DNA from 3 places in the Streptomyces asoensis genome. Region 3 is predicted to be linked to each of the others. Evidence: riboswitches for the same ligand, from Rfam matches in the RefSeq annotation. Region 3 holds a riboswitch; each other region holds the start of a gene.
The links. Region 3 has a riboswitch for ZMP and ZTP ahead of G9272_RS44465 (bifunctional 5,10-methylenetetrahydrofolate dehydrogenase/5,10-methenyltetrahydrofolate cyclohydrolase). Riboswitches for the same ligand answer to the same signal wherever they lie in the genome.
Positions count from the first base shown of each region.

Region 1: another riboswitch for ZMP and ZTP. It lies ahead of G9272_RS00170 (bifunctional 5,10-methylenetetrahydrofolate dehydrogenase/5,10-methenyltetrahydrofolate cyclohydrolase); the one in region 3 lies ahead of G9272_RS44465 (bifunctional 5,10-methylenetetrahydrofolate dehydrogenase/5,10-methenyltetrahydrofolate cyclohydrolase).
Region 2: another riboswitch for ZMP and ZTP. It lies ahead of G9272_RS27705 (glycine hydroxymethyltransferase); the one in region 3 lies ahead of G9272_RS44465 (bifunctional 5,10-methylenetetrahydrofolate dehydrogenase/5,10-methenyltetrahydrofolate cyclohydrolase).

Region 1 is NZ_CP049838.1:34,874-38,104, reverse strand. It holds gene G9272_RS00180 (PPOX class F420-dependent oxidoreductase) at 119-487, shown strand; gene G9272_RS00175 (GNAT family N-acetyltransferase) at 598-1,095, shown strand; ZMP/ZTP riboswitch at 1,608-1,693, shown strand; gene G9272_RS00170 (bifunctional 5,10-methylenetetrahydrofolate dehydrogenase/5,10-methenyltetrahydrofolate cyclohydrolase) at 1,715-2,581, shown strand; gene G9272_RS00165 (MFS transporter) at 3,134-3,231, shown strand, end outside.
Region 2 is NZ_CP049838.1:6,164,403-6,167,633, forward strand. It holds gene G9272_RS27700 (glutathionylspermidine synthase family protein) at 1-1,082, shown strand, start outside; ZMP/ZTP riboswitch at 1,221-1,311, shown strand; gene G9272_RS27705 (glycine hydroxymethyltransferase) at 1,349-2,800, shown strand; gene trpS (tryptophan--tRNA ligase) at 2,881-3,231, shown strand, end outside.
Region 3 is NZ_CP049838.1:10,006,688-10,009,918, forward strand. It holds gene G9272_RS44460 (GNAT family N-acetyltransferase) at 107-604, shown strand; ZMP/ZTP riboswitch at 1,117-1,202, shown strand; gene G9272_RS44465 (bifunctional 5,10-methylenetetrahydrofolate dehydrogenase/5,10-methenyltetrahydrofolate cyclohydrolase) at 1,224-2,090, shown strand; gene G9272_RS44470 (MFS transporter) at 2,643-3,231, shown strand, end outside.

The DNA.
Region 1 (3,231 bases), about 10 Mb from region 3:
AGCCTTTTCCGGCTCCACCCTCGCCTTCACCGACGCAGGGGTTGGGACTCGGGCTCAGCCCCCGGACCTAGGTCGGTGACCCGATGTGCGCGGGGCCGGAACATGCTTGGCTGCCGGCATGACCGAATTCACCGCGACCGAACGCGCGTACCTGGTGGCACAGCGGCTGGGGCGCCTCGCGACGGTCGATGCGTCGGGGCAGCCGCAGGCCAATCCCGTGGGGTTCTTCCTGCAAGAGGACGGCACGATCCTGATCGGCGGGTTCGCCATGGGACAGACGAAGAAGTGGCGCAACCTGCGCAAGAACCCGAAGGCCGCGCTCGTCGTGGACGACATCGTGAGCCTGCGGCCCTGGACGGTGCGCGGGGTGGACATCCGAGGGGACGCCGAACTCCTCATCGGCCCCCACGAGTTGGGCCCGCACTTCAGCGAGGAGGTGATCCGCATCCACCCGAGGCGGATCCACAGCTGGGGGCTCGAGGACTAGCCGGACCCACCTCTGCCGCTCCTGTCGGCTCCAGGCCCCCCCGCGGCAGGCGCAGGCACTGCTACAGGCCCGTGGCGGCGTCAGGCACGGGCCCGTGTGATGCTGGCGCAATGACCGATCAACACGAGGTGGTCATCGTCCGCCGGCCGGGCCAGGGACCTCCAGCGGACCGGCTGGCCGAGTTGTTGGCGGCCTACCACCTGCGGACTCAGGCCGAGAAAGGCGAGGCCGTCGCCGATGCGGACGCGCTGCCGGACCGCTACCGGACAGAAATCTCGGACCCGCGGGCCGCGTTCGCCGACGACACCGTGCTGATGGCTCTGAGCGGCGGCACAGCCGTGGGCTGCCTCGTGCTGACCGCCCCCGCCGACGGACACTCGGAGATCAAAAGACTCTGGACCGACCCGGCATTCCGGAGCCGGGGTATCGCGTCCGGCCTGATCGGCGCCGCCCTCGCGCATGCCGCGGAAAACGGCGTCGGCACGGTACGCCTGTCGGTGTGGAAATGGCGCACAAGCGCCATCGCCCTGTACGAGCGGCTCGGCTTCACCACCGCCGAATCATGGGAGACACGGGATCAACTGCTCTGCATGGAGCGCGCCGTGTGAGCGGCCACACCAACGCGTTGCCGCCGTTCACGCATGCCCCGTACACCCTGCCGGCACGGACCCTGCCCGGCCGGATGCGCGGCCGGCCCCGACCAGTCGGGCCACCGGGACGGCCGTCGGGCAACGCACCGGCCGGGCGTGGCCGCTCCCTCCGCCGTGCGTGCGCACCGAGCCGGACTTCACCGAACGAACCAGGAACCCGCCCGCGCCCAGACCCCGCAGCGCCTGACGCATCCGTACGCCCACGGCGCGGGAATGCCGCCACGCCCGGCCGCGTTGTCCAGGACGTGGTCGTGAGGGGGACAGTGTCCCCGGGCCTCACCTATTGCCTGCGGGGACGATCGTCCGGGCTGAAGCCCCGCAGAGCCTTTCGCCGCGCAGGCGACCGCCCCTTCACGACCGCACCCTTCGTCCCCGCCCCTGGCCCCGGCCCGAGCCGGCGGGCCCCGGCAAGTCGCCTTCCGGCGCCGGACATTGACCGGGGTGAGCAGGCTGCGCGTCTACTACAGTGCGGTGTGGGCCGTGACTGGCGCTGAGGTGGAGCACCACCGGGGAGCGGTCTGACGAGACGTCGTTGCCGTGCGCCTGGGCGAGTGGTCGGCCACACCCGGAGGCAACGATGTCCGCGACTCAGACGGCCCAGCTCATGGACGGCACCGGTCTTGCCGGACGCATCGTCGAAGAGGCTGCCGCCAGGGCGGCACAGATCTCACAGCACACGGGGACCAGCCCCTGCCTGGCGACGGTGCTGGTGGGGGAGGACCCCGCGTCGGTCACCTACGTCCGGATGAAACGGGCGCGGTGCGCGAAGGCGGGTATCCGGTCCCGGCACATCGCTCTGCCCGCCGCCACCACGACCGCCGAGCTGATCGACACCCTCGCCGGCCTGTCCGACGATCCGGACGTGCACGGCATCCTGCTCCAGCATCCCTGCGGCCCGCACATCGACGAGCGAGCGGCGTTCGAGGCCATCGCTCCGCACAAGGACGTCGACGGGGTCACGGCACATTCCTTCGCCGCCATGAGCTTCGGGCTGCCGGGCTTCGTGTCCTGCACCCCGGGCGGCATCATGCGACTGCTGGAGGCCTACGACGTCGACCTCACCGGCCGGCGTGCCGCCGTGGTGGGCCGCAGCGCGATCCTCGGCAAACCGGTGGGGATGCTCCTGCTCGCCCGGGACGCAACGGTGACCTACTGCCACTCCCGCACGGCGGACCTGCCGGACATCATCCGGGAAGCGGATGTCGTGGTGGCGGCCGTGGGACGGCCCCGGCTGATCCGGGGTGAGGACATCAAGCCCGGCGCGGTGGTGATCGACGCCGGCTACAACCGGGGCAACGTGGGCGACGTGGACTTCGACGCCGCCCTGACCCGAGCCCGCCTGATCACCCCGGTGCCCGGCGGCGTCGGCCCGATGACCATCGCCGTCCTGCTCGCCCAGACCGTCGACGCTGCCGCGGACCAACTCGGCATCGAGCACCACTGACCCTTTCCTCGGGCACGCGCTCTCACCCGCTCTCCCGTCATCGGCCAAAGCCGCCGGATCCCTAACCGGCGGCCGCAGCAGCCGAACGAGACGCCGACGACCGCGAAGCCGGGAGCCGGCGGCCGGCGGGGCACGGGCCGGCCGCCCGCGCCCCGTCCATGACGACCGCGGCCGCCTGACCATTTCCCTTTCTCAAGCACCTGCGTGCTCAGCGCCGGCAACCGGCCGAAGACCGGCCCCCTGCCGCCCTCCGCAGCCGCGAGGTCGCCCGGCCGCCCTGCACCGCAGACGCCGCCGCCCGCAGACTGTCCCTGCGCGCGCCCGGGGTATGGCCGGCCCCGGAGCCGGTGTGATGCAGGCCATAATTGCTGTCGGCCGATCTTGGAATGCGTGGGCATGCGCCACCGCTGCACTGCTTGTGGGCCTTCCCTGCCCTGGGGGGCGCACCGGGCAACGGTGGCCGGCGCGAATGGCCACAGGAGCAGGACACCTCGTGGTCCCGCCTGCTCCGCCACGATCCGGACCGCCGCCCGCGAAAGGTACTTCCGCTCCATGCCACTGGCCCTGCTGGCCCTTGCCCTCGTCGCGTTCGGTATCGGTACGACCGAGTTCGCCACGATGGGGCTGCTGCCCCAGATCGCCGACGGGGT
Region 2 (3,231 bases), 3.8 Mb from region 3:
ACTGGGACGAGAGCGCGTACTACGTCTTCACCCTCGACGAGGTCGAGGCGCTGGAGGAGACCGTCGAGGAACTGCACACCATGTGCCTGGCGGCGGCCGCCCACCTCGTCGAGTCCGACCGCCTCGCCGACCTCGGCATCACCGACCCGCGGATCGCGGCGGCGGTCGTCGAGGCCTGGCACCGGCGTGCCGAACTCCCGTCCGTCTACGGCCGTTTCGACCTCCGCTACGACGGCACCGGCCCGGCGAAACTCCTGGAGTACAACGCCGACACCCCCACCTCGCTGGTGGAGGCGGCCTCCCCCCAGTGGTTCTGGATGGAGGAACGATTCCCCGGCGCCGACCAGTGGAACTCCCTCCACGAACGCCTGATCGCCGCCTGGAAGAAGCAGGGCCCTCTCCTCCCGCCCGGCAGCCCGCTCTACTTCGCGCACTCCTCGGAGGACGAGCTGGGCGAGGACCTCATGACGGTCGCCTACCTCAAGGAGACCGCCGAGCAGGCCGGCCTGGACACCGACTGGATCTCCATGGAGGAGATCGGCTGGGACCCGCTGTCCGGCCGCTTCGTCGACCGGCAACTCCGCTTCATCCGCAGCTGCTTCAAGCTCTACCCCTGGGAGTGGCTGACGACCGACCGCTTCGCGGGCCATGTCCTCGACACCCTCGACAACGGCGGCGGCACCGGCACGACCCTGTGGATCGAACCGGCCTGGAAGATGCTCCTCAGCAACAAGGCCCTGCTGGCCGTCCTGTGGGAGCTGTACCCCGGACACCCCAACCTCCTCCCCGCCTACCTCGACGGCCCCCGCGAACTGGCGGCCACCACCGGCTATGTGGCCAAGCCGCTGCTGGGCCGCGAGGGCGCCGGCGTCACCCTGCACGAACCGGGCGGCGATCCCGCCCCGCGCACCGACGAAGCCTGCTGCTACCAGCAGTTGGCGCCCCTCCCCGCGTTCGACGGCAACCACGTCGTCCTCGGCGCGTGGATGGTGGAGGACGAGTCGGCCGGCCTCGGCATCCGCGAGTCCTCCGGCCTGATCACGGACGAGTACGCCCGCTTCCTGCCCCACGTGATCCTCTAGACCCCGGATCCTCCAGACCCCGGATCCGCAGGTCCGCGGGCCGCTCCGGATCCACTGGAGGCGTGGTCCTGCGCGGGTCCGACGTCGCTCGCATGGTGGACGCCGGACCTTGGGATTCGGGCGTGACCGGTAGGCTGGCGAGCGGGCCGTGACTGGCGCGCTGGGATGGGACGGACCATCGGGGAGCGGCCTGTGAGCGACAAGAGTGCCGTGCGCCTGGGCCAGACCGAGAACCGTGACCGCACGCCACGCCCCCGGAGGCCGACATGTCCGAGCAGCAGTCCCTCTCCACCGAGTCCACCGCCTTCCGTGCCGCACTCGACGTGATCCGCGCCGTCGAGCCGCGTGTCGCCGACGCCATCGGCCAGGAGGTCCACGACCAGCGCGAGATGCTCAAGCTGATCGCCTCCGAGAACTACGCCTCGCCGGCCACCCTCCTCGCGATGGGCAACTGGTTCAGCGACAAGTACGCCGAGGGAACCGTCGGCCGCCGCTTCTACGCCGGCTGCCGCAACGTGGACACCGTCGAGGCGCTGGCCGCCGAGCACGCCCGCGAGCTCTTCGGCGCCCGCCACGCGTACGTCCAGCCGCACTCCGGCATCGACGCCAACCTGGTCGCCTTCTGGTCGATCCTCGCCGACCGCGTCGAGGTCCCGGCCCTCGCCAAGGCGGGCGTCCGCCAGGTCAACGACCTCTCCGACGCCGACTGGGCCGAGCTGCGCCAGGCCTTCGGCAACCAGCGCATGCTCGGCATGTCCCTGGACGCCGGCGGCCACCTCACCCACGGCTTCAGGCCCAACATCAGCGGCAAAATGTTCAATCAGCGCTCCTACGGCACCGACCCGGCCACCGGCCTGATCGACTACGAGGCCCTGCGCGCCTCGGCCCGCGACTTCAAGCCGCTGATCATCGTCGCGGGCTACTCCGCGTACCCCCGTCTGGTGAACTTCCGGATCATGCGCGAGATCGCCGACGAGGTCGGCGCGACCCTCATGGTCGACATGGCGCACTTCGCAGGACTGGTCGCGGGCAAGGTCCTGACCGGCGACTTCGACCCGGTCCCGCACGCCCAGATCGTGACGACCACCACCCACAAGTCCCTGCGCGGCCCCCGCGGCGGCATGGTCCTGTGCGACGACTCGCTCAAGGACCAGGTGGACCGCGGCTGCCCGATGGTCCTCGGCGGCCCGCTCCCGCACGTCATGGCCGCCAAGGCCGTCGCCCTGGCGGAGGCCCGTCGGCCGTCCTTCCAGGACTACGCCCAGCGCATCGTCGACAACTCCCGCGCGCTCGCCGAGGGCCTGATGCGGCGCGGCGCGACCCTGGTCACCGGCGGCACGGACAACCACCTGAACCTGATCGACGTGGCCTCCTCCTACGGTCTCACCGGCCGCCAGGCCGAGGCGGCGCTGCTCGACTCGGGCATCGTCACCAACCGCAACGCCATCCCCGCCGACCCGAACGGCGCCTGGTACACCTCCGGCATCCGCATCGGAACGCCGGCGCTGACGACCCGGGGCCTGGGCACGGCCGAGATGGACGAGGTCGCCGCCCTGATCGACCGAGTCCTCACCACGACGGAGCCGGGCACGACCAAGTCGGGCGCCCCCTCGAAGGCCGCCCACGTCCTGGACGCGAAGGTCGCGGACGAGATCTCCCAGCGGGCGACCGACCTGGTGGCGGGCTTCCCGCTGTACCCGGAGATCGACCTCGGCTGACCCGGCGGCACCCCGGGCGGCCCCCGTGGCCGCCCGGGACCCGTTCCGGGCGGTCTCCGCGCTCTGAGACAATGATGAGTATGGCCTCAGACCGACCCCGCGTGCTCTCCGGAATCCAGCCCACCGCAGGCTCGTTCCACCTCGGCAACTACCTCGGCGCCGTCCGCCAGTGGGTGGCGCTCCAGGAGACCCACGACGCGTTCTACATGGTCGTCGACCTGCACGCGATCACGGTCCCGCAGGACCCGAAGGAGCTCAGCGCCAACACGCGGCTGGCCGCCGCCCAGCTCCTCGCGGCCGGTCTCGACCCGGACCGCTGCACGCTCTTCGTCCAGAGCCACGTCCCCGAGCACGCCCAGCTCGCCTGGGTCATGAACTGCCTCACCGGCATGGGCGAGGCCGGCCGGATGACCCAGTTCAAGGACAAGTCC
Region 3 (3,231 bases):
ACCCACCTCTGCCGCTCCTGTCGGCTCCAGGCCCCCCCGCGGCAGGCGCAGGCACTGCTACAGGCCCGTGGCGGCGTCAGGCACGGGCCCGTGTGATGCTGGCGCAATGACCGATCAACACGAGGTGGTCATCGTCCGCCGGCCGGGCCAGGGACCTCCAGCGGACCGGCTGGCCGAGTTGTTGGCGGCCTACCACCTGCGGACTCAGGCCGAGAAAGGCGAGGCCGTCGCCGATGCGGACGCGCTGCCGGACCGCTACCGGACAGAAATCTCGGACCCGCGGGCCGCGTTCGCCGACGACACCGTGCTGATGGCTCTGAGCGGCGGCACAGCCGTGGGCTGCCTCGTGCTGACCGCCCCCGCCGACGGACACTCGGAGATCAAAAGACTCTGGACCGACCCGGCATTCCGGAGCCGGGGTATCGCGTCCGGCCTGATCGGCGCCGCCCTCGCGCATGCCGCGGAAAACGGCGTCGGCACGGTACGCCTGTCGGTGTGGAAATGGCGCACAAGCGCCATCGCCCTGTACGAGCGGCTCGGCTTCACCACCGCCGAATCATGGGAGACACGGGATCAACTGCTCTGCATGGAGCGCGCCGTGTGAGCGGCCACACCAACGCGTTGCCGCCGTTCACGCATGCCCCGTACACCCTGCCGGCACGGACCCTGCCCGGCCGGATGCGCGGCCGGCCCCGACCAGTCGGGCCACCGGGACGGCCGTCGGGCAACGCACCGGCCGGGCGTGGCCGCTCCCTCCGCCGTGCGTGCGCACCGAGCCGGACTTCACCGAACGAACCAGGAACCCGCCCGCGCCCAGACCCCGCAGCGCCTGACGCATCCGTACGCCCACGGCGCGGGAATGCCGCCACGCCCGGCCGCGTTGTCCAGGACGTGGTCGTGAGGGGGACAGTGTCCCCGGGCCTCACCTATTGCCTGCGGGGACGATCGTCCGGGCTGAAGCCCCGCAGAGCCTTTCGCCGCGCAGGCGACCGCCCCTTCACGACCGCACCCTTCGTCCCCGCCCCTGGCCCCGGCCCGAGCCGGCGGGCCCCGGCAAGTCGCCTTCCGGCGCCGGACATTGACCGGGGTGAGCAGGCTGCGCGTCTACTACAGTGCGGTGTGGGCCGTGACTGGCGCTGAGGTGGAGCACCACCGGGGAGCGGTCTGACGAGACGTCGTTGCCGTGCGCCTGGGCGAGTGGTCGGCCACACCCGGAGGCAACGATGTCCGCGACTCAGACGGCCCAGCTCATGGACGGCACCGGTCTTGCCGGACGCATCGTCGAAGAGGCTGCCGCCAGGGCGGCACAGATCTCACAGCACACGGGGACCAGCCCCTGCCTGGCGACGGTGCTGGTGGGGGAGGACCCCGCGTCGGTCACCTACGTCCGGATGAAACGGGCGCGGTGCGCGAAGGCGGGTATCCGGTCCCGGCACATCGCTCTGCCCGCCGCCACCACGACCGCCGAGCTGATCGACACCCTCGCCGGCCTGTCCGACGATCCGGACGTGCACGGCATCCTGCTCCAGCATCCCTGCGGCCCGCACATCGACGAGCGAGCGGCGTTCGAGGCCATCGCTCCGCACAAGGACGTCGACGGGGTCACGGCACATTCCTTCGCCGCCATGAGCTTCGGGCTGCCGGGCTTCGTGTCCTGCACCCCGGGCGGCATCATGCGACTGCTGGAGGCCTACGACGTCGACCTCACCGGCCGGCGTGCCGCCGTGGTGGGCCGCAGCGCGATCCTCGGCAAACCGGTGGGGATGCTCCTGCTCGCCCGGGACGCAACGGTGACCTACTGCCACTCCCGCACGGCGGACCTGCCGGACATCATCCGGGAAGCGGATGTCGTGGTGGCGGCCGTGGGACGGCCCCGGCTGATCCGGGGTGAGGACATCAAGCCCGGCGCGGTGGTGATCGACGCCGGCTACAACCGGGGCAACGTGGGCGACGTGGACTTCGACGCCGCCCTGACCCGAGCCCGCCTGATCACCCCGGTGCCCGGCGGCGTCGGCCCGATGACCATCGCCGTCCTGCTCGCCCAGACCGTCGACGCTGCCGCGGACCAACTCGGCATCGAGCACCACTGACCCTTTCCTCGGGCACGCGCTCTCACCCGCTCTCCCGTCATCGGCCAAAGCCGCCGGATCCCTAACCGGCGGCCGCAGCAGCCGAACGAGACGCCGACGACCGCGAAGCCGGGAGCCGGCGGCCGGCGGGGCACGGGCCGGCCGCCCGCGCCCCGTCCATGACGACCGCGGCCGCCTGACCATTTCCCTTTCTCAAGCACCTGCGTGCTCAGCGCCGGCAACCGGCCGAAGACCGGCCCCCTGCCGCCCTCCGCAGCCGCGAGGTCGCCCGGCCGCCCTGCACCGCAGACGCCGCCGCCCGCAGACTGTCCCTGCGCGCGCCCGGGGTATGGCCGGCCCCGGAGCCGGTGTGATGCAGGCCATAATTGCTGTCGGCCGATCTTGGAATGCGTGGGCATGCGCCACCGCTGCACTGCTTGTGGGCCTTCCCTGCCCTGGGGGGCGCACCGGGCAACGGTGGCCGGCGCGAATGGCCACAGGAGCAGGACACCTCGTGGTCCCGCCTGCTCCGCCACGATCCGGACCGCCGCCCGCGAAAGGTACTTCCGCTCCATGCCACTGGCCCTGCTGGCCCTTGCCCTCGTCGCGTTCGGTATCGGTACGACCGAGTTCGCCACGATGGGGCTGCTGCCCCAGATCGCCGACGGGGTCGGCGTGTCCGTGCCGCACGCCGGCAACATCGTCTCCGCCTACGCGCTCGGCGTCGTCGTCGGCGCCCCGCTCCTGACGGGCATCGGCGCGCGCATCGCCCACAAACGGCTTCTGCTCCTGCTGTCCGCTCTGTTCGTGATCGGCAACGTCGCGTCCGCCCTCGCTCCCGGCTTCGGCCTGCTGTTCGCCGCGCGTTTCCTGGCGGGCCTGCCCCACGGAGCGCTGTTCGGCGTGGGCGCTGTCGTGGCCTCCCGGCTGGTCGCCCCCGAACGAGCCGGGCGGGCCGTGTCGAGGATGTTCCTCGGACTCACCATCGCCAACATCATCGGTGTCCCGGCCGGCACGGCTCTCGGACAGCAACTGGGCTGGCGCTACGCCTACTGCGCCGTCGCCGTGATCGGCCTCGTCGCGCTGGCCGCGCTGGCCGCCTTCGTCCCCCACCAGCCCCGCAGCACCCAGGCCGGCATCCGGCACGAACTGCGCGCCATGG